Regions from separate parts of the Staphylococcus equorum genome, predicted to be linked through region 1. Evidence: predicted binding sites of a transcription regulator. Region 1 holds the regulator's gene; each other region holds the start of a gene.

Evidence for each region. The regulator Rex, encoded in region 1, represses fermentation and respiration genes when NADH is low (regulators of the CRP and FNR family bind a similar motif). The targets are predictions, from matches to a motif close to TTGTGAAATATTTCACAA.
Region 2: the regulator Rex is predicted to act here: its motif matches at 1,711-1,728, upstream of PYW44_RS08760 (cytochrome ubiquinol oxidase subunit I).
Region 3: the regulator Rex is predicted to act here: its motif matches at 2,454-2,471, upstream of PYW44_RS02785 (nitrate reductase subunit alpha).
Region 4: the regulator Rex is predicted to act here: its motif matches at 3,062-3,079, upstream of qoxA (cytochrome aa3 quinol oxidase subunit II).

Annotation. Positions count from the first base shown of each region.
Region 1 covers NZ_CP118982.1:948,820-954,276, reverse strand. Annotated here, with positions in the region: gene PYW44_RS04505 (sucrose-6-phosphate hydrolase) at 1-197, opposite strand, end outside; gene PYW44_RS04500 (LacI family DNA-binding transcriptional regulator) at 290-1,252, opposite strand; gene PYW44_RS04495 (sulfurtransferase TusA family protein) at 1,396-1,623, opposite strand; gene PYW44_RS04490 (YeeE/YedE family protein) at 1,647-2,738, opposite strand; gene PYW44_RS04485 (redox-sensing transcriptional repressor Rex) at 2,957-3,604, opposite strand; gene PYW44_RS04480 (ABC-F family ATP-binding cassette domain-containing protein) at 3,749-5,457, shown strand, end outside.
Region 2 covers NZ_CP118982.1:1,815,110-1,820,566, reverse strand. Annotated here, with positions in the region: gene ptsP (phosphoenolpyruvate--protein phosphotransferase) at 1-1,102, shown strand, start outside; gene PYW44_RS08765 (glutaredoxin family protein) at 1,317-1,547, opposite strand; gene PYW44_RS08760 (cytochrome ubiquinol oxidase subunit I) at 1,750-3,102, shown strand; gene PYW44_RS08755 (cytochrome d ubiquinol oxidase subunit II) at 3,102-4,118, shown strand; gene PYW44_RS08750 (potassium channel family protein) at 4,217-4,876, shown strand; gene rnjA (ribonuclease J1) at 5,437-5,457, opposite strand, start outside.
Region 3 covers NZ_CP118982.1:612,965-618,421, reverse strand. Annotated here, with positions in the region: gene PYW44_RS02785 (nitrate reductase subunit alpha) at 1-2,372, opposite strand, end outside; gene cobA (uroporphyrinogen-III C-methyltransferase) at 2,650-3,597, opposite strand; gene nirD (nitrite reductase small subunit NirD) at 3,588-3,902, opposite strand; partial or broken gene nirB (nitrite reductase large subunit NirB) at 3,905-5,457, opposite strand, start outside.
Region 4 covers NZ_CP118982.1:1,839,749-1,845,205, reverse strand. Annotated here, with positions in the region: gene qoxB (cytochrome aa3 quinol oxidase subunit I) at 1-1,773, opposite strand, end outside; gene qoxA (cytochrome aa3 quinol oxidase subunit II) at 1,773-2,894, opposite strand; gene PYW44_RS08880 (DUF5011 domain-containing protein) at 3,165-3,482, opposite strand; gene PYW44_RS08875 (hypothetical protein) at 3,791-4,015, shown strand; gene folD (bifunctional methylenetetrahydrofolate dehydrogenase/methenyltetrahydrofolate cyclohydrolase FolD) at 4,195-5,052, opposite strand; gene purE (5-(carboxyamino)imidazole ribonucleotide mutase) at 5,256-5,457, shown strand, end outside.

The sequences.
Region 1 (5,457 bases):
AACCATTGATGTGATATATAATACGTCCCGTCATAGTATATCAATCCGTTAGGATCGTTTAATAATCCTGTTTTAGGTTGTAAATGAAACGTTTGTCTATACTTAGACTCATTAACTTTAGCTGATAAATCATCTAATGTTTGCTGATCAACGTCTTCATATTTTTGATAACGTTCATCTCTTGTCCACTCAGCCATTACTATTTTCCTCCTACTATCCAATATTCAAACTTTATTCTACATTTTGGTACCGGTTCCATTACGCTTTATTATATAATATCATGCTTCAGTTAATTTTTAAATGAAAGACCCACATCAATAGAGATACGTTGCTCTATAGGTTGATGTTGAATGAGTTGATTGAGTTTGCTCATTGCTACTTCACCAGCATATTCAAAATGATAATTAACTGTATGAATTGAAGGCGAGACAATTTCTGTAACTGGATCACCACCAAAACCAACGATAAATTTGTCACCATTTTGTGTAGTATCTTCTGAGGTGATTTTATGTACAGCTAATGCGATAGAATCTGTTGCTCCTACAACTGCGTCATAATTAGGTTGAGTTTGCAATTCTTTTGATACATCAATCATTGCCTCATTGTAATTAAATGAGGTTTGCGAAATATGTGGTTTGACATTATATTTCGCTAAGCCACTGATTAAGCCTTTTTTTCTATGTATACCTACAGCAACATCGGTTTCTGTAACTCCAAAGAATTGAATGTTTTTAAAACCTTTTAATCCGAGTCCTTCGCCTACCATATAACCTGCATGAAAATCATTATGGATAATACAGTGCAAGTCCTTATGTTCTTGACCGACGATAATAACAGGGACATCAATTTTATTAATCACTTCAATATGTCTATCTGTAATTTCTGTAGCCATTAATATAATTCCATCGACTTTACTTCTATAAAATGTTTCTAATGCATCAATTTCCAGTTCTGTATCGATATTTGTATAATTAAGCAATAATCTATAGTTCAAATCATCACAAACTGTCTTCACGCCTTTGATTGTTTCATCTACTGCGTAAGAGTTCATTCTAGGTATAATCGCACCTATCATATTGGTTCTATGCGCTCGCAGACTTTGGGCAAACTGATTTGGTTGGTAATCATTTTCTTGAATGATTTTATCCAACTTTTGCTTAGTTTTTAAACTTACCGAGCCATTATTAAGATATCTTGAAACTGTACTCTTTGATACGCCAGCAATTTTTGCAATATCAGATATATTTTTCATATTCTCTCACTCTCATCAATAAGCTATTCTCAATATGATTAATTCTATCATATTGCAATCGCTTTAAATACTATTTAAAATAAAAACCAACCTGATACCTTAGGTGTTTAAACCTAATAATAGCAAGTTGGTTGGTCTTTCACTTATTCAGCTTTTTGAATTGTAATCGTCCAAGAAGCATCATCTAATTGTTCATAGTTTGTTATCGGATATCCTTTTTCAGCTGCCCAATTAGGTAGTGCCTCTGTTGCCTGAGTACAGTCAAAGTCTATTTTCAATTCTTCACCGTTATTCATTGTATCCATTTTTTTTTGTGCTTCTATTAATGGAAATGGGCAAACCATTCCTACCGTTCCTAATTCATGTACCATAATTAAATTCCTCCCTAATATAATTAAGTCGTTTGTGTTTGTGTTGAAATCGTATTTTCACTAGTTTGTTGGCGTTGCGCTTTTTTCATTGGTTTTATAAATATAAAGTAACTCATAAACCAAGCTCCTAAAATCATAGACGCAAGTGCAATCCAACCTTTCCATGACATCGTTGCAGTTTCTACTAAACCGTTACCTATTGAACAACCGCCAGCTACAGAAGCGCCAAATCCCATACATACGCCACCGATAACACTATTACGTATTGTCTTTTTATCAGGCATTCTCCATTTGAATTCTTTAGCACCTTTCGCAGCAATATAAGAACCAACGAATATACCTAGAACAAGGAATACACCCCAGTCTATCAATTTCAAGTCACCAGTTACAAAAAACTGAACTATATTTGCAGATGGTGTTGTAATACCAAGTCCATACATTCTTCCTGTTGATTCACTTACAGGCCACGCGATTAAAGCAATTAGCCCAACAGCAATTGCTGCAACAAATGGGTGATATTTTTTCTCGAATAAATAATGTCTTATACCTGTATATTTTTGCTTTAATTTTGGTATAGCAAATTTAGGTTTTGGTTTACGTAACGTTTTTACAACAAGAAGAATCGTGATGATTGTAAGTAACGCGACCCAAACCCATGTTGGTATACCTGTCGTTTGTGCCATACTTGAATTTACATTTGTCGGTTTGTTCACACCATTCATTAATGGTAACAGCAAACCAAACTTTGTTGCCGCTGCAGTGAAACCATAGGCAATAAGTGCCATCCAGCTACCTATTAAACCTTCTCCAGCTCTATACCACGTACCTGTAGCACAACCTCCAGATAAAATAATACCAATACCAAATATAAATGAACCTATTACAGTTCCAATAATTGGATACGTAGATTCTGGAATTTCTACTAAGCCTGTTGATGTTAAAATTAATAACCCAATACTTTGTACGGAAATTGCAATTAACAATGCATAAAACATTTTATTGCTTTTTTGAACGTACATATCTCTAAATCCACCAGCTAAACAAAATCGCGTTCTTTGCATAACAAAGCCTAAAAGCGCACCAACGATTAGTCCACTGATTACTAACCACGTCATATTATTACCTCTTTCCCGATAAAATCAATATGATTTATCATATTAAACTTTTCATTAAATATCAAGCCCATTTGCTTATATTTTATAAAGTGTTAATTGTGAAAATAACTGTAGTTGTTAGTAATCGTATAACTAAATACAAAAACTAGCTTTTTTAAACACTCACCACTTAACGTGTATCTCGTGTAAATAAAAAAGCTAGCCTATTTTCATACGCTTTATTTGTTACTATAATTTTTCATAAAGAATAGTAAAGATTGTAATTCAATACCCAAGTCAATATGATGTACTTGAACATCCGATGGTGTCAGAACACGACTTGGTGTAAAGTTCAAAATACCTTTTACACCTGTTTTTACTAAAGTATCAGCAACGTGCTGCGCTACTTCTTCAGGTGTAGTTAAAATCACTACATCAATATGTTCTTGTGCTAATATATCCGTAATTTTATCAAACGGACTGACTGTTACTTTCCCTATTTGCGTCCCTATAATTTCATCTCGTATATCAAAAGCTTCCGTTATTGTCATCTCATCATGTATTGAGAAGTTGTATGTTAATAATGCTTTCCCTAAATTCCCAACACCTACAATTGCAATTTTTATCTCGTCATTTTCACTTATCTCATTTTTAAAAAAATGTAATAAGCTATCTATATTATAGCCATAGCCTTTCTTGCCTAATTCACCAAAATATGAAAAATCACGACGAATCGTTGCAGAATCAATGTTCAAACCCTCACTTATAGTTTTTGAATTAACTCTATCTATGCCTTTAGATTTCAAAGTATTGACGAATCTATAATACAACGGTAAACGTTTCAATGTGGCACGAGGAATCTTTTCGCTTTGATTAGCCAAGACCATGTCCCCCTATTTCATTATCTATTGCTGATTTATCTTATAATCACTACAACATTATACATTATTGAATAATAAAAATAAACAATGATAGTTTTAACCACGCGTTGAATACTGTAGAATGATAATGAATAGAGAGGTGCAAATCGGATGATATTATTACAACTCAATGACTTAACTAAATCATTCGACGGAGAAGATATTTTTAATAATGTAGATTTTGAAGTTAAAACTGGTGAACGTATTGGTATCGTTGGACGTAATGGTGCCGGAAAATCTACTTTAATGAAAATCATTGCTGGCGTCGAGACATATGATAGCGGTCAAGTTTCAAAAAGCAAAAATCTCAAGCTTGGTTATCTAACACAACAAATGACTTTAAATACGAATCAAACTGTTTTTGATGAAATGTCGAAACCATTTGAAAGTATGAAAAAATTAGAATTAGAAATGAAATTTGAGACGGACTGGTTAGCGCAACATGCTGATGAATATGATACTGAGTCATATAAGACACACATCGATCGCTATGAGTCTTTATCTAATCAATTTGAACAACAAGAAGGTTATCAATATGAAAGTAAGATTAAAACTGTACTACACGGTTTGAATTTTAGTGAAGCGGATTTTAATCGTCCTATTAATGATTTTAGTGGCGGTCAAAAGACTAGGTTATCTTTAGCCCAAATGTTACTTAGCGAACCTGATTTACTATTACTTGATGAACCTACAAACCATTTAGATATGGAAACAACGCAATGGTTGGAAAGTTATCTTAATTATTTCAAAGGCGCTATCGTCATTATCAGTCACGATAGATATTTCTTAGATAAAATTGTCAATCAAATTTATGACGTTGCGCTCGGCGATGTACAACATTACGTAGGTAACTATGGACAATTTATAGAGCAAAGAGATAAATATTATGAAAAACGTATGCAAGAATATGAAAGTCAACAAGCTGAAATTAAAAAACTTGAAACATTTGTAGAGAAAAACATCGCTCGTGCTTCAACTACGGGCATGGCAAAAAGCCGAAGGAAAATGTTGGAAAAAATGGAAAGAGTTAACAAACCTATGATTGATGCTAAAAGCGCCAATATCCAATTCGATTTTGATAGAAATACTGGAAACGATGTATTTCATATTAAAAATCTAGAAATTGGATATGAGGAAGCCATAACAAAAGGCATTAATATCGAAGCCACGAAGGGAGACCATATTGCAATCATTGGTCCTAATGGTATTGGGAAGTCTACTTTAATCAAAACAGTCGCCGGTCTCCAACAAAAGATTAGTGGAGAAATTACTACAGGTGCAAATTTAAAAGTTGGTTATTACGATCAAAAACAAGCTGAATTTAAATCAAACAAAACAATCCTTGATTATTTATGGGACCAATATCCAACAATGAATGAAAAAGATATTCGAGCTGTCTTAGGTCGTTTCTTATTTGTACAAGATGATGTCAAAAAAATCATCAATGACTTGTCTGGTGGAGAAAAAGCGCGTCTTCAACTTGCTCTACTGATGCTAGAGCGTAACAATGTACTTATTTTAGATGAACCAACTAACCATCTAGACATAGACTCTAAAGAGATGCTTGAACAAGCATTGTCAGATTTTAAAGGCACAATTTTATTTGTGTCACATGATCGCTATTTTATAAACGAACTTGCAAATAAAGTTTATGATTTGGACACTACTGGTGGAACAATGTATTTAGGTGATTATCAGTATTACATTGAAAAATTAGAAGAAAAAGCAGCGATTCAAGCGAAAAAAGAATTGGATAACCCTACAAAAACAGAAGTAAGTGCATCACAAAATCATAATTACGTTGACCAAAAACAACAAAA
Region 2 (5,457 bases), 870 kb from region 1:
TACAAAATCTATTACTGAAGACGTTAAACAAGGCGATATGATTATCGTTGACGGATTAACAGGCGAAGTAATTATTGATCCTACAGATGATGAAGTAATCGCTTATGAAAATAAGCGTGAACGTTTCTTCGAAGATAAAAAGGAATTACAAAAATTACGCAATGAAGAAACAAAAACAATTGATGGTAAACATGCTGAATTAGCTGCAAACATCGGTACACCTAATGATTTAACAGGTGTTATTGAAAATGGTGCAGAAGGTATTGGTTTATATCGTACGGAATTTTTATATATGGGTAGAGATGAAATGCCTACTGAGGATGAACAATTCGAAGCTTATAAAAAAGTTCTAGAAACGATGGAAGATAAACGTGTTGTTGTACGTACATTAGATATCGGTGGCGATAAAGAGTTACCATATCTAAATTTACCTGAAGAAATGAATCCATTCTTAGGTTATCGTGCGATTCGTTTATGTTTAGACCAACCTGATATTTTTAGACCACAACTTCGTGCATTATTACGTGCATCTGTTTACGGTAAATTAAATATCATGTTCCCAATGGTTGCAACAATCAATGAGTTCCGTGATGCTAAAGCATTATTACTTGAAGAAAAAGAAAACTTAAAACAAGAAGGTACAGATGTTTCTGATGATATTGAATTAGGTATCATGGTTGAAATTCCTTCAACTGCTGCATTAGCAGATGTCTTCGCAAAAGAAGTTGATTTCTTCAGTATAGGAACAAATGATTTAATTCAATATACAATGGCGGCTGACCGCATGTCTGAACGCGTTTCTTACTTGTATCAACCATACAATCCTTCAATTTTACGTTTAGTAAAACAAGTGATCGAAGCATCACATAAAGAAGGTAAATGGACTGGTATGTGTGGCGAAATGGCAGGCGACGAAATCGCTATTCCATTATTATTAGGCTTAGGATTAGATGAATTTTCAATGAGTGCTACATCAGTGCTTAAAGCCCGTCGTCAAATCAAAGGTTTAAGCCAAAATGAAATGGAAGAATTGTCACAAAGAGCAATTAATTGTGCAACATCTGAAGAAGTACAAGAACTAGTTGAGCAATATGCTAAATAATAATTGAACATTTGAGTTCGAAAAAAGCTGATAGACCATTTATAGTGGGGCTATCAGCTTTTTTATTTTGCTATAAATTCAAAAAAATTAGAATTAACGTAATAAGTCATTTCATGTTGTTAAACAGTAACTTTGTAATAACACTAAAAATCATATAGTTTAGAAAGTGAAAGATTTACTAATTCAAATGTAGAATGGCTACATTGGTTGATAACTATTCTATATTTAAAGTGTGGTTGATTTTATCAATGTCAATTTGGTACATTGGCTCATTATTCAACAAGATAAAAGGTGTAGCGAAAGCATCATAGTCTATCATTTCATTTCTATATTGGGAATTTGAGATGTTTTTTTCGCTATATGAGACGCCTTTATCTGACAAATAGTTTTTTATGAAAGTACAAGGTGGGCATTCATTTTGCGTATAAATTATTATTTTATCCATTAAAACTCGTCCTTCCTATTTTAAATTCGATATACTTTAATATAAGAAACTTTTTAAATTATTACAAATCTTTGACTTACATGCAAGTGGTCATTAATTTGTCACTATATTTTGAACGCAACTTATTTCAATACAACGTAAAGCAGTTTATAATGAATGAACGTTGTGATTTTTGTCACAAATAAATAAAAAAGGTGATATTATGGATTCAGTTGAATTAGCCCGTTTTTTAACTGCGATGACACTCGCGGTTCATATCATATTCGCAACGATTGGTGTGGGCGTGCCATTAATGTTTGCTGTTGCTGAATTTTTAGGTATAAAAAGAAATGATCCAAAATATATAACATTAGCCAAAAGATGGTCTAAAGGATATACCATTACGGTAGCTGTTGGTGTTGTGACAGGAACAATTATTGGACTGCAATTATCACTATTATGGCCAACCTTTATGCAAATGGGCGGTCATGTTATTGCATTACCATTATTTATGGAAACATTTGCTTTCTTCTTTGAAGCAATTTTCTTAAGTATTTATTTATATACATGGGATAGATTTAAGAGTAAATGGACTCATTTCCTTATTAGTATTCCTGTCATTATAGGTGGTACATTCTCAGCATTCTTCATTACAGCGGTCAATTCATTTATGAATACACCAGCTGGCTTTGAAATGAAGGATGGGAAAATGGTTAACGTCCAACCTTGGGCAGCAATGTTTAACGAATCATTCTTAATTAGATCATTCCACGTTGTTGCTACAGCACTTATGACGATGGCATTTGTACTTGCTGCAATTGCTGCATTTAAATTATTGAAAAATAAATTCAAAAAAGACACAGAATATCATAAAAAAGCATTGAAACTAACGATGATTCTTGGCGTAGTATTTACTTTAGGTTCTATGTTAGCTGGAGATTTATCAGCTAAGTTTCTACATCAAGAGCAACCAGAAAAACTTGCTGCTTATGAATGGCACTTTGAAACAGAGTCCAATGCAGATTTAATATTCTTTGGTAGTTTAGATGAAGAAACACAAGAAGTATCCGGTGCCATAAAAATACCTGGCATACTCAGTTTCTTGGCTGATAATAATACAGACACAGAAGTAAAAGGATTAAATGAGTTTCCAGAAGAACTGCATCCACCGATGATTGTACACTATTACTTTGATATTATGGTTTCTATGGGTGTATTCTGCTTGATTATATCAGGTGCGTTTATATTAACACTTATATTTAAGAAGTTACGCAAATTCACTTATTCAAAACCAATGTTGTATGGTGCATTGTTAACTGGACCAGCAGCAATGATTGCAATAGAAGCTGGGTGGTTCTTAACTGAACAAGGTCGTCAACCATGGTTGGTTCGTGGCTACCTTAAAGTAGCTGATGCTGCAACTCAAGCAGGTGGTTTAACACTCGTGACAATATTATTCGGTATCTTATATATAATATTAATCGTGACTACCGCATATGTATTAATTCGGATGTTCAGTAATAAACCAACATATAAAGATGTAGAAGAAAATACACCAGAAAGAGGTGATGAGTAATGATATTTGCTTATATAGGTATTACAGTACTTGGAATATTCTTATTCTCTTATATTATTATCGCCTCTATTGATTTTGGTGCTGGGTTCTTTACACTTCACGCAAAAGTGACTAAACAAGATAAACAAATTAACCATTTAATAGGTCGTTATTTAAATCCTGTGTGGGAAGTAACAAACGTATTCTTTGTATTCTTTTTCGTTGGCATCGTAGGTTTTTTCCCTGATGCAGCGAAATACTTTGGTACCGTACTACTCGTACCAGCTTCAATTGCATTAATATTACTAACAATTAGAGGTAGTTTTTACGCATTTGAAAATTATGGACCTGATTCAAAACTCATTTGGTTAGCAATGTACGGCTTGTCAGGATTGTTTATTCCAGCTGCGCTTGCTACAACGCTAACAATATCAGAAGGGGGCTTTATTACAGGTTCAGGTGATAATATAGATTTGAACTGGCTTGAATTAGCCTTGAGTCCTTATTCATGGTCTGTCGTATTCTTAGCCGTTATATCAGTGCTATATATTTCTTCAGGCTTCCTTACGTACTATGCTTCAAAAGCTAAAGATAAACCAGCATATGATTTATTAAGATATTGGTTCTTGTTCTGGGGACCGCCGATGATCGCAATTTCATTATTCGTATTTGTATCGTTAAGACTACAAAACGAAGCGCATTTCTTAAGCGCAGTAACTGATTATTGGTGGATGTTCCTACTAAGCTTTATAAGCTTTATAGGTGTCATGGTACTTACATTAATAAAAAAATGGCACGGATTTGCATTTATCCTTGTTATACTACAAATGGCATTTGCATTTTTCGGATATGGCGCCAGCAAAATGCCATACATCTTATACCCATATGTTCGTATAGATGAAGGTGTCGTTAATAGTAACATGGCCATTGCTTTAATTATTGCATTTGTTTTAGGTTTACTTTTACTCATTCCATCGTTAATATTATTATTAAGATTATTTGTTTTCGACAAAGATTATGTTGAAGGAAAAAAATAAATAAATTTTTTAAAATGAGGTAATGATAGTTATTCATTCGCTTGCTTAGGCTGATGAGTAGCTATCTTATCCGTGATTTTTTAAATTGGAGGACGCATATGGACAAAGAGTATGTGGTTATCGGCTTAGGTCGATTCGGTGGCAGTATAGTAAGAGAACTTAATGCATTAGATATGGATGTTATGGCAATTGATATGAATGAAGCACGTGTAAATGAATATAGTGATATTGCCACACATGCTGTCATTGCTGATACAACAGATGAAGCTGTTATGAAAAGTTTAGGCATCAGAAATTTTGATCACGTTATCGTAGCAATAGGTGAGAATATACAATCAAGTACATTAACAACGCTAATTTTAAAAGAGTTAGGTGTTAAGAAAGTAACAGCTAAAGCGCAAAATGATTATCACGCAAAAATTTTGAATAAAATTGGTGCGGATACAGTTGTCCATCCAGAAAGAGATATGGGAAGAAGAATCGCTCACAATGTCGCAAGTGCAAGTGTGTTAGATTATTTAGAACTTGCAGATGAACATTCAATTGTAGAGATTAAAGCGAGCGAAAAAATGGCTGGCCAAACCATTATAGAATTAGATATTCGAGCACAATTCGGGATAAGTATTATTGCTATAAAAAGAGGTAAAGAAATTTTAGTTTCTCCTGATCCTAATATTAGTATTGAAATCGGTGATATATTAATTATGATAGGGCATGATAATGACTTAAATCGTTTTGAGAAAAAAGTAGTTCGCTAACAATGTAATATTGAAGAAGTCTCCAAAATTGGAGGCTTCTTTTTATTATTTCGATTATTATATTGGCAGTGTCAGTGGCTGACTGAACTGAAAATGCGCTTTTATCAATCTTTTAAAGAAATACTACTTCATTTATGAAGGAAAGTGGTTCTTATGCAAGAGTTGAAGTTTTTGTATTCCATTTTCTAGTTAACTTTGCTGGGCTGGGACGACGAAATCTTGTTAGAAAAATTAGATTTCTGTCTCACTCCCACCAGTTGAACTGTTTGAATGCTTAAAAATACAATTGAATGAATATGAAAATAACATCGATATAACAGCTAAAGAAATAAACAAGTATTCAACTTTAATAAAGATTATTAGTTCAAAACCACATAAAAATACTATTAATTAAACGAGGTGTGTTAATAAATGGTAAAAGGGTTAAAAAGTGCTATGTTAAGCAGTAGAAATTATGGAATTGCTTTTATGTAGTAAAATGTTCAGTTTTTATGAAATAGATTAGTCATAGCAAAACAGTCCACACATTGTTTTGACAATGTGTGGACTGTTTATAAGACCTATGATTCAGATGATTGATT
Region 3 (5,457 bases), 340 kb from region 1:
AAAGGATGCATATCCGTAGATGATAAGTCATGCTTCTCATACCATGTCGCAGCTGGCAAGACAATGTCTGAGTAAAGTGGTGTCGAAGTCATTCTAAAATCTAGTGACACAAGTAAATCTAACTTGCCTTCAGTGTCATCTCTCCATTGAATCTCTTCTGGTTTCACTTCTTCATTCGGTTCTGCCAATAGTCCAGACTTTGCACCGAGTAAATGTTTCATAAAATACTCTTGCCCTTTCGCAGAACTAGATATTAAATTAGAACGCCAGAGGAATAACGTTTTAGGATGATTCTTTTTCAAATCAGGATCTTCAATCGCAAACTCTGTATCTCTCGATTTCACAGAATCTACTGCACGTTTTAAAATCGCTTCATTATTAAATTCATTTGCCTCTCTTGCTGCTTCACCAAATGACAAACTATTTTTATTAAATTGTGGATACGAAGGCAACCAACCTAATCTGGCTGCTAGCACATTATAATCTGCTGGATGTTGGTGCTTAATATTCTCAGCTAATGGGGATTTTATACTATCCACATTAGATTCTTCATATTTCCACTGATCTGTCGCAAAATAGAACCAACTCGTGCCATTTTGTAATCTTGGTGGTCCTTGCCAATCTTTGGCGAATGCAAGTGTATTCCACCCTTCAATGGGTCTACATTTTTCTTGGCCAACATAATGCGCCCATCCGCCACCATTCACACCCTGACAGCCACATAGTAATACTAAATTCAAGATAGAACGGTATATCGTATCTGAGTTAAACCAATGGTTAATACCTGCACCCATAATGATCATCGATTTACCCTTTGTATCAATTGCATTTTGCGCAAATTCACGTGCCACTTGCGTAACCACATCTTGTTTCACACCTGTCACTTTTTCTTGCCATGCAGGTGTATAATATGAATTTGCATCTTTATAGTCCTTCGCTTCTAATTCATGATTAAATCTTTTTATGCCATATTGACTTGTCATTAAATCATAAACTGTCGTTATATATTGTTCTTTTCCATTTGCTAGAGTAATTTTTTTAACCGCAATTGGTCGTTCAAAAATACCATTGCCCTCATTATTGAAATATGGAAATTGTATTTTTTCTAATTCAAAATGATCTTCTGCAAGACTCAGTGCCGGGTCAATTTTACTACCGTCTTCATTTTCTAATTTTAAATTCCATTGTTTATCTTTTTCCCAACGTTGTCCCATTGTGCCATTTGGAACCGTTAAGTTCTGGGTGATTTTATCAAAAATGACAGGCTTCCATTCACTATGCTCTACTGTTTCGCCTAAGTCATTTGCTCTTAAGAAACGACCTGCTTTAAAACCATTTTCATCTTTATCTAACATGATAATAAATGGCATATCCGTATATTGTTTTGAATAATTTATAAAATGCGCATTGGGTTGATTAACGTAATGTTCTTGCAGTATGACATGCGTCATCGCTTGGGCAAGTGCTGCATCAGAACCAGGATGTGGTGCTAACCAATTGTCTGCAAATTTCACATTCTCTGCATAATCAGGTGCAATTGACACCACTTTCGTTCCTTTATATCGAACTTCAGTCATAAAGTGTGCGTCTGGGGTACGAGTCATCGGTACATTAGAACCCCACATCATAATGTAAGATGCGTTATACCAATCACTTGATTCAGGCACGTCGGTTTGTTCACCCCAAATTTGAGGTGAAGCAGGTGGTAAATCTGCATACCAATCATAAAAACTCAGCATTTCTCCACCAAGTAAACTCACAAATCGTGCACCAGAAGCATAACTCAACATAGACATAGCAGGTATCGGGGTAAAACCAGCTATTCTATCTGGACCAAATTTTTTGATAGTATAAATAATTTGAGCAGATATGAGTTTCCCTACGTCTTTCCAATTCGTTCTCACTAATCCACCTTTGCCTCGTGCTTGTTTATATAATTTTGCTTTTTCCTCATCTTCTACGATAGATGCCCAAGCTTCTATCGTATTATTATCATGAGTTTCTAGGGCTTCTACCCAAAGTTCCCACAACTTTTTACGGATATATGGATACCGAATTCTTAAAGGACTATATTCATACCAAGAAAATGAAGCACCACGTGGGCAACCTCTAGGTTCAAATTCAGGCATATCAGGCCCACAACTTGGATAGTCTGTTTGTTGATTTTCCCATGTAATCACACCATTTTTAACAAATACTTTCCATGAGCAAGAACCTGTGCAATTCACACCATGAGTCGTTCTAACTACTTTGTCATGACTCCATCTTTCTCTATACATTTTCTCCCATTCCCGACTCTTACTTTCTAAGACCGACCAGTCACCATTAAATTTTTCTGTCGGCTTAAAAAAGCTTAATCCAAATTTTTTCATTGAAAACACCCTCTCAGATCATTGCCAGTAAAATTTTTAAAGTAGGATTCTATGGTTCACTTCATTCACTGCTTAACTAAATTGTACATTTTTTCACAAATTTCAAATATTAGGGAATCACCTAATAAGCGGTGGAAATACCCTTAGTTTTTAAGTACACACTCATGAGCAAAAGTAATTTAATGTCCTATAAATATAAAAAAGATGATCTCTATTCACTACAATAGAAATCATCTTTTTTATACTTTGGGGTTATCAATTATCTTCTGAAATCATCTTATTTTATATCCTTAGAGTGAATTTTCTCATCAAAATGCTGCATTAATTGTTGTTCTATAAACAACTGTTGGCTGTGATGAAGTTCATGCTTTTCATCAGGGTTAATTAAGCACCATCCACCGTTTTCATAGATATCAAATGCTTGCTCAATTGCCTGTAAACGGGGTCCAGAAATTAAATGTTTCTTACTAGTACATTTTTTCAAGGTGCTTTTAATATTTTCATAAGCTGCCATATCACCTACAATCACTATGCCAGGTGATATTTGTTCTAAATCATCAGAAACCTGCTCCGCAATTGTAGTTACCGTACCTATGATGTGTTTTTCATTAAAAGAAGAAACATTAAATATGAGCAATACTGGATAATCTACTTGTATAGTCTGATATATATCATTCATAATTTCACTCAACCGCTTCACACCCATATAAATAGCTAACGTCCCCCCGTTTATAAGTGCTGTAACATCAACTTGCTGCTGACTATTTTTATTCAGATGCCCTGTCGTAAAAGTGACACTTTGGGCGACATTACGAATTGTTAATCCTAAACCTACTGAGGCCACAGCAGCACTCGCTGTTGTAATACCTGGTACAACTTCAAAATCAATACCGGCTTGTGACAATGTAACAACCTCTTCATGGACTCTACCAAAAATTGCAGGATCCCCACCCTTTAATCTAACAACACATTTATGGTGCTTTGCAGCTGAAATTAATTTTTCATTTATAACTTTTTGTTGAATATGCTTACGGTATGCTTCCTTACCCACATTTATTATTTCAATTTCTGGTCTTACTAATTGTAAAATGAACGGATTGACTAATCTGTCATACAAAATGATATCTGCACTTCGAATAAGACGCTCGGCCTTTCTTGTTAATAATTCAGGCTGCCCAGGTCCAGCACCTACGAGATATACCTTGCCATAAGTGTTTAATGGCATATATATACAGCTCCATTATGAATTTCTACATCGTAAACATCCACACATCCAGTATCTGGTGACTGAACGAGTCCCGTTTTCAAATCTATTTTTTGATCATGCAAAGGACAATATACAAATTCACCGCTTACCGTACCTTCTGAAAGTGGTCCCTGTTTATGAGGACATACATTATGAACTGCGTGTATTTCACCTGATTCTGTTAAAAATAAACCAATTTCGATATCGTTTATGATTACCTTTTTGCCAACTAAAGGAACAAGCTCATCGACCGTTGCTACTTTTATTTTTTCTAATGCTTTCATAATTAAACTTTCTCCACTTCAAATATTTTTTGTGCTACTTCATTATTTATAATGTGTGACCATGGTTCAGCTTCTATAGCTTTTTTCGCTTCCAAAATACGATTGAACAAATCGTCTTGTCTTTCTTGATTTAATAAAACTGCTTTAACTTTTTCAAAACCTAATCGCTGTATCCACGGTGCAGTACGTTCTGCATAAATACCAGTCTCTCTGTAATATTGCATCATCGCACCACATAATTTAATGACCTCATCTTCTGTTTCAACGGTAGTTAAATGTAAACCCTTTGTTACGTCCGTACCGCCATTGCCCCCAATATAAATTTGAAAGCCATTTTCAACGCTGATAACACCAAAGTCTTTAACACCAGATTCTACACAGCTTCTTGGACAACCAGAGACACCCATTTTAAACTTATGTGGCGTGTCGATGTGTTCGAATGTCTTTTCTAAACGAATACCTAATTGCGTAGTATATTGCGTACCAAATCGGCAAAATTCCTTACCTACACAACTTTTAACTGAGCGTGTCTTTTTCGCATATGCTGAAGCTGAACGCATACCTAAATCTGACCATATTTGTGGTAGTAATTCTTTTTTAACACCATACAACCCTATACGTTGAGAACCTGTCACTTTCACTAATGGCACATCCTATTTTTTAGCAACTTCTCCTAACCGAATTAACTGATCTGCATTCGTAACACCACCGCGCATTTGGGGAATCACAGAAAATGTACCGTCATTTTGAATGTTGGCATGATAGCGTTCATTTGCAAAACGTGACTCAATTTCATCATTATGCTCAAATGGATAAACCATATTCAAATAATAATTAATAGCTGGTCTACACTTTGGACAACCCGACTTATCATTAAAATTGAGTGCATAGCGTACTTCCTTAGACGTTTTCAATCCTTTTGCTCTTATCTGAGTAACAATTTGATCACGCGTGAGCTCAGTACATGCACATATACCAGATGGTTTAGAAGCAACAAAATCATCACCTAATGTATACTCTAAAATCTGACCAATTTGCCCTTTACACTTACCACATGAATTGCCAGCTTTTGTTTCTTTTGTGACTGCTTCTACACTAGTAAGACCATGCTCATTAATTGCACTCACAATCTTTCCTTTGCTGACACCATTGCATCCACAAACTGTCTCATCATCTGACATGTCGGCAATACTTATTTCACTCGTTTCTCCGCCTTTATGCATAAGTGAAACCATCGTGTAATCCTCTAATGGTTCTTGTTTTTTCATCATATTAAAAAATCTTGGACCATCATCAATATCTCCATATAAGACTGCTCCGACAATACTTTCATCTTTTAGAAACACTTTCTTATAATGTTTATTAACACTGTCAAAAACCTCTACACCTTGGATATCTATATCTTCTTTAATTTGACCAGCACTATATAAATCACAACCCGAAACTTTTAAAGAAGTAAATGTTGTGGAACCTCTATAGCCTTCTGTTTCTCGACCGGTTAAATGGTCTGCCAATACTTTACCCTGCTCATATAATGGCGCAACTAATCCATATA
Region 4 (5,457 bases), 890 kb from region 1:
CCAAAAACCAACTGGCGTATTATTCGGCATGTGGATATCTGTGTAATTATGGTTATCTAAATAATGACGACCATGTTCTTTCATATCAACAAATGTATCGTAGTCGTTCCAGTCTGGTGTGATAGCAAAGTTGTATTTAGGTGGCATTGCAGCTGCAGTTGACCATTCTAAAGTACGACCTAAGCCATCCCAATTATCACCAGTTGCTTCACGTGGTGCTTTGAAGAAGCTGTAAACAATACTTGCGACTAAGAACATAAAGCCTAATGCCATTAATAGGGCACCGAAAGTTGAAATTACGTTTAGTAACCACCAACCATCTTCAGGCATATAAGTGTATAAACGACGTGGCATACCATCAAGACCTAGTATGAATTGAGGTATGAAACAAATGTTGAAACCAATTACAAAGAACCAGAAACACCATTTATTTAATGTCTCGTTCAGCTTAAATCCAGTCATCTTAGGCCACCAGAATATTAAAGCTCCTAGACAGGCAAATACAACCCCCGCTACTAATGTGTAGTGGAAATGGGCTACTAAGAAGTACGTGTTGTGGTATTGGTAATCTGCTGCTGCCATAGAAAGCATAATACCAGTTACCCCACCAATTAAGAAGTTAGGTATGAATCCTAATGCGAATAGCATTGGTGATTCAAAGGTAATACGACCTTGGTAAAGCGTGAACAACCAGTTAAATATTTTGACACCGGTTGGTATACCAATAAGCATTGTTGAAATCGAGAAGAATGAGTTAATTAATGCACCATTACCCATTGTGAAGAAATGGTGAACCCAAACTAAGAAACTTAAGAATGCGATACCTGCAGTCGCCCAAACCATACTTTGGTGACCAAATAGGCGTTTACGCGCAAACGTTGGAATGATTTCAGAGTATATACCGAATGCTGGTAGGATAACGATGTATACTTCGGGGTGCCCCCATACCCAGAAGAAGTTAGCCCAAAGCATTGGCATACCACCATTAGCAACTGTAAAGAATGCTGTACCGAATATATTATCGGTTGTAAATAGTGCTAATGCTACTGTTAGTACTGGGAAAGCCAAGATAACGATTAAAGCTGTAATGAAAGTAGTAACCGTAAACATTGGCATTTCCATAAATTTCATTGTAGGTGTTTTCATTCTAAGTATAGTTACAAAGAAGTTAATACCTGTCATCAGTGTACCGATACCAGAAATCTGTATTGCAATTAAGTAATAATTGACACCTGGCCCGGGACTGAATTCGCCTGCGAGTGGTGCATAGTTAGTCCAACCAGCAGCAGGTGAGCCTCCGATTATAAATGACAGGTTGAATAAAATCATACCTGAGAAGAATAACCAGAAACTTACGCTATTTAATACAGGGAATGCAACGTCTCGAGCACCAATTTGTAAAGGTACAATGACATTCCATAAACCAAATATGAAAGGCATTGCCATAAAGATAATCATGATAACACCGTGTGTACTAAAAACTTCGTTATAGTGATTTGAGTCCAAGAACGTATTGTTAGGAATCGCTAATTGTGTACGCATCATTAATGCGTCAATACCACCACGAACGAACATTAATACGGCACAGATTAAGTACATTGCCCCGATTTTCTTATGGTCGACAGATGTGAACCATTCTCTGTATAAATATTTCCATAATTTAAAATAAGTAATTACTGCGATTAGTCCAATGATTCCAAATGGGGCACCGATTTGTGCCATTGTAATCATCCAAGAACCTTCAACAAGTAATTGATCCCATGGAAAATTCATTAATGTCCACCTCCAGATTCATGCTCTTTTTTCTCTATTTCAGATACTTTTTCGTCTTTAGCACCTTTAGAGATTTTGTCCATTTCCTCGACGTTATGTTTTTCTTCGCCTTTGAATTCACTGTTGTATGGTTCATCGTTGCCAAGAATCATGGCTTTCATACCATGTCTCTCATAGTTCGCATTTGTGATTTGCGGTTTACGTGCAGGTTGATCAGGTTCATCTAACACATCTTCAGTTAATTCTTCTTCAGTGTTAAAGTTCGGATCTTTCTGTACGTAATTGAAGCGATCATAAGCGTGGAAAATATACTCAGGATCTGCTGCAGGATCAACAAATGCTAGATGGGTACCACTGAAAGTTAACTCTTCATTTTCAGTAGTTGGTAAAAGTTGCTTATCAAATGTATCTTGATCTAACTCTTTTTTACTTTGAGCATCTTTGACCCAATCGTTAAATTCACTTTGACTTACTGAGTTAACATCGAAAGTTTGACGAGAAAAACCTTCACCATTGAAGTTTGAGTTACGTCCACGGAACGTACCTTCTTCACTGGATGTTAATGTCCAGTCCATCGTCATACCTGTCATCGCGTATTTCTGACCACCAAGTTGTGGTATCCAGAAACTTGTCATCATATCCATTGATTGGAGTTTGAAAACAACTGGACGATCTTTCGGTATTGTTAAGTGATTAACAGTTTCAATTTTTTCTTCAGGATAACTAAAGAACCACTTGTAACCAGCACTTGTAGCATAAACTACAATTGGATCATCCTCTTTGTCTGGTGTTTCCTCATACATGTAAAGTGATTTAACCGTTGGAATGGCTATAGCAATTACAATGAGAATTGGAATAATGAACCAGATCGATTCAAGTAAAAAACTATGATGCATCTTTCCTGTTTCCTCTGTTTTGCCCATTCTATATTTGAATAGAAAGACTGTGAACAAGAGAATTACAGCGACAACTATAGCAAGCATGAAGATGATTGAATAGATAATCAAGAACTTCGTATCACTTGCCATTGGCCCTTTTGGGTTTAAAACTTCTACATTCTCACAACCACTAAGTAAAATTAGCGAGCCAAAGAGTAGAAGCAAAGACTTAAATTTTGACACTTTTTTGACCTCCTAATACTACAATTGTAGGGCTTAACATCAATTTTAAGATATTACGCAATTATTACAAGTGTTTGTGCGAAAAAAATTATTGTAAAATTAAAAGAAACCCAACAGAACCAATGTCTGACGGGCTTTTAAAGATTTGTTAAAATTATGTGTACATTTTGTGAAAAGTGTCATAATTAAGTCGAAAGGGTAATTTTGTCTTAAAAATTGTGATAATCGTTATCATTTACGATTTTTGAGACTATGTATGAAACCTAGGTGTTACTTAACTTCAACATAACGTATAGATTTTTTTACAGCACCATTTGAATCTTCAACTTTGTATTCAACTTTATACTTTCCAGTTTTATTTGTATTTATATCTCCATCAACGGTAATTTTATGAGTTAAATCGCCATCTTCTTTATCAAAGGCACTTACACCATTAAGTAAATTGTAATCGTCACCTTTTTCGATGATTGTATCATTAGTACCTTTTAGTTCTGGTGTTGAATTATCAGTAGCTTCTGCACTTAAGTTAGGTGACACAAGTGTTGCAGATACGCCTAACGCTGATAATGACTGTATTAGTTTATTCATAACGTTAACCTCCGTATGACCGTCATTTGTTTTATTCAACTATACTATACTTTAAATGAGTTTAGAATACATCGTACTATAGTCTTAATATAACCTATGACTTTGAATCTAGCTGTAATTTTCAGTAAACATTTAGTAAATTGAACGTTCTGCGAGTTTTGACATAACAAACTTCAAATAATATTAAATTTAATTCGAAATTCTTGGGGGAGGGTTTTAACTGAAAATGAAAAATGTCATTGAAAGATCTCTGTCATTTTTATATTTGGTCAATATATTATTATAGATGTAGAAAGTGGAAAATTGGAATGTCATGTAAAAGACACTATTTATATAGTAGAAGGTGGTCTAAATTATTCACATTTACAGTAAAAAGAGATGTTGATAATGATTATGAAGGTGGAGTTTCTTCAATAATAGTTGATAAATTTAAAGTAGGTAAGTTTATTTCAAGAGATTCAGAAATATATGGAGGAAGTTTTTTCTTAAAATCTATTATCACAACTTTACGACAAAAAGGTATAAATGGATAGAAAATAAAGTTCGAATCATTTATACCCAAAATAAGTACTGGTGTGAAATTATTATTTAGATGAAGTATTTGAATTTTGAATATTTTATAAAAAGAGAGGTTAGATTTCACATTGTGACATCTAACCTCTCTTTATTTAAATATTAATTGTAACAATACGTAATAATTATTCTAGAATGATTATTCAATACCTCTACGCATTTTTTCCGCCATAAGCGTATTATTTAAAACCATAGTAATAGTCATTGGGCCAACGCCACCAGGAACTGGAGTAATTGCGCCTGCAACTTCTTTTACTTCATCATAAGCAATATCACCTTTTAATTTACCATTTTCGTCTGGTGTGTTACCAACATCAATTACAACTGCGCCTTCTTTGACATCTTCTTTTGTAACTAATCCCGGACGACCAACAGCACTAACGATGACATCAGCATTTTTTAAATAACTTTGCATATCCTTAGTTCTTGAATGAAGAATCGTAACAGATGCATTTTTTTGTAATAACAATTTAGATACTGGTTGTCCTACGATATGACTACGTCCGATAACAACTGCATCTTTACCTTCTAAATCAATATCAGCATGATTTAATAATTCCATAATGCCTAAAGGTGTACATGGAACGAAAGTTTGTTGGTCTATATAAAGTTTACCAATATTTTCAGGGTGGAAGCCATCCACATCTTTTGTTGGATCTATAGATTCTATAACTTTTTGTTCACTTACTTGTTTTGGTAAAGGTACTTGTACTAATATACCGCTCACAGTATCATCTTCATTTAAACGTTTAAGTTCGTTTAGAACGTCTGCTTCAGATGTTGATTCATCTAAATGTACGATTTCAGAAATCATACCAATTTTTTCTGCTGCTTTCTTTTTAGAATTTACATAACTTTGACTTGCACCATCGTTACCTACAAGTATTACAGATAGTTTAGGTGTGTAACCCTTAGATTGCAAAGCTTCAACTTGATCTTTAAGACCTTGTCTGTAATCTTTTGCAATTTGTTTCCCGTCTAAAATTTTAGCGACCATGAAAAATCCTCCTCCAATGTGTGTACTTTACTTAACTTTAACATAAAAAACTCGATGAATAACAACCAAAAGACGTAGATTGAATCATTTTTTTGATTTAAAGTTCGATTTTTGATTGAAAAACCATCGTTTAGTTGTTATGCTATATCTGTAATATACATCTAATAGTAGTATCATTTCAAATTTCTGAAAGGGTGTTCATTGTGAAAGTGGTAGTTATAATGGGGAGTTCTTCTGATTGGGAGACAATGAAAGAAAGTTGTCTTATGCTAGACCAATTAGAAATTCCTTATGATAAAAAAGTAGTCTCAGCGCATCGTACGCCACAATTAATGTTTGAATTTTCTAAAGAAGCAAGAGAAAAAGGATATGATGTCATTATTGCTGGAGCAGGTGGTGCGGCAC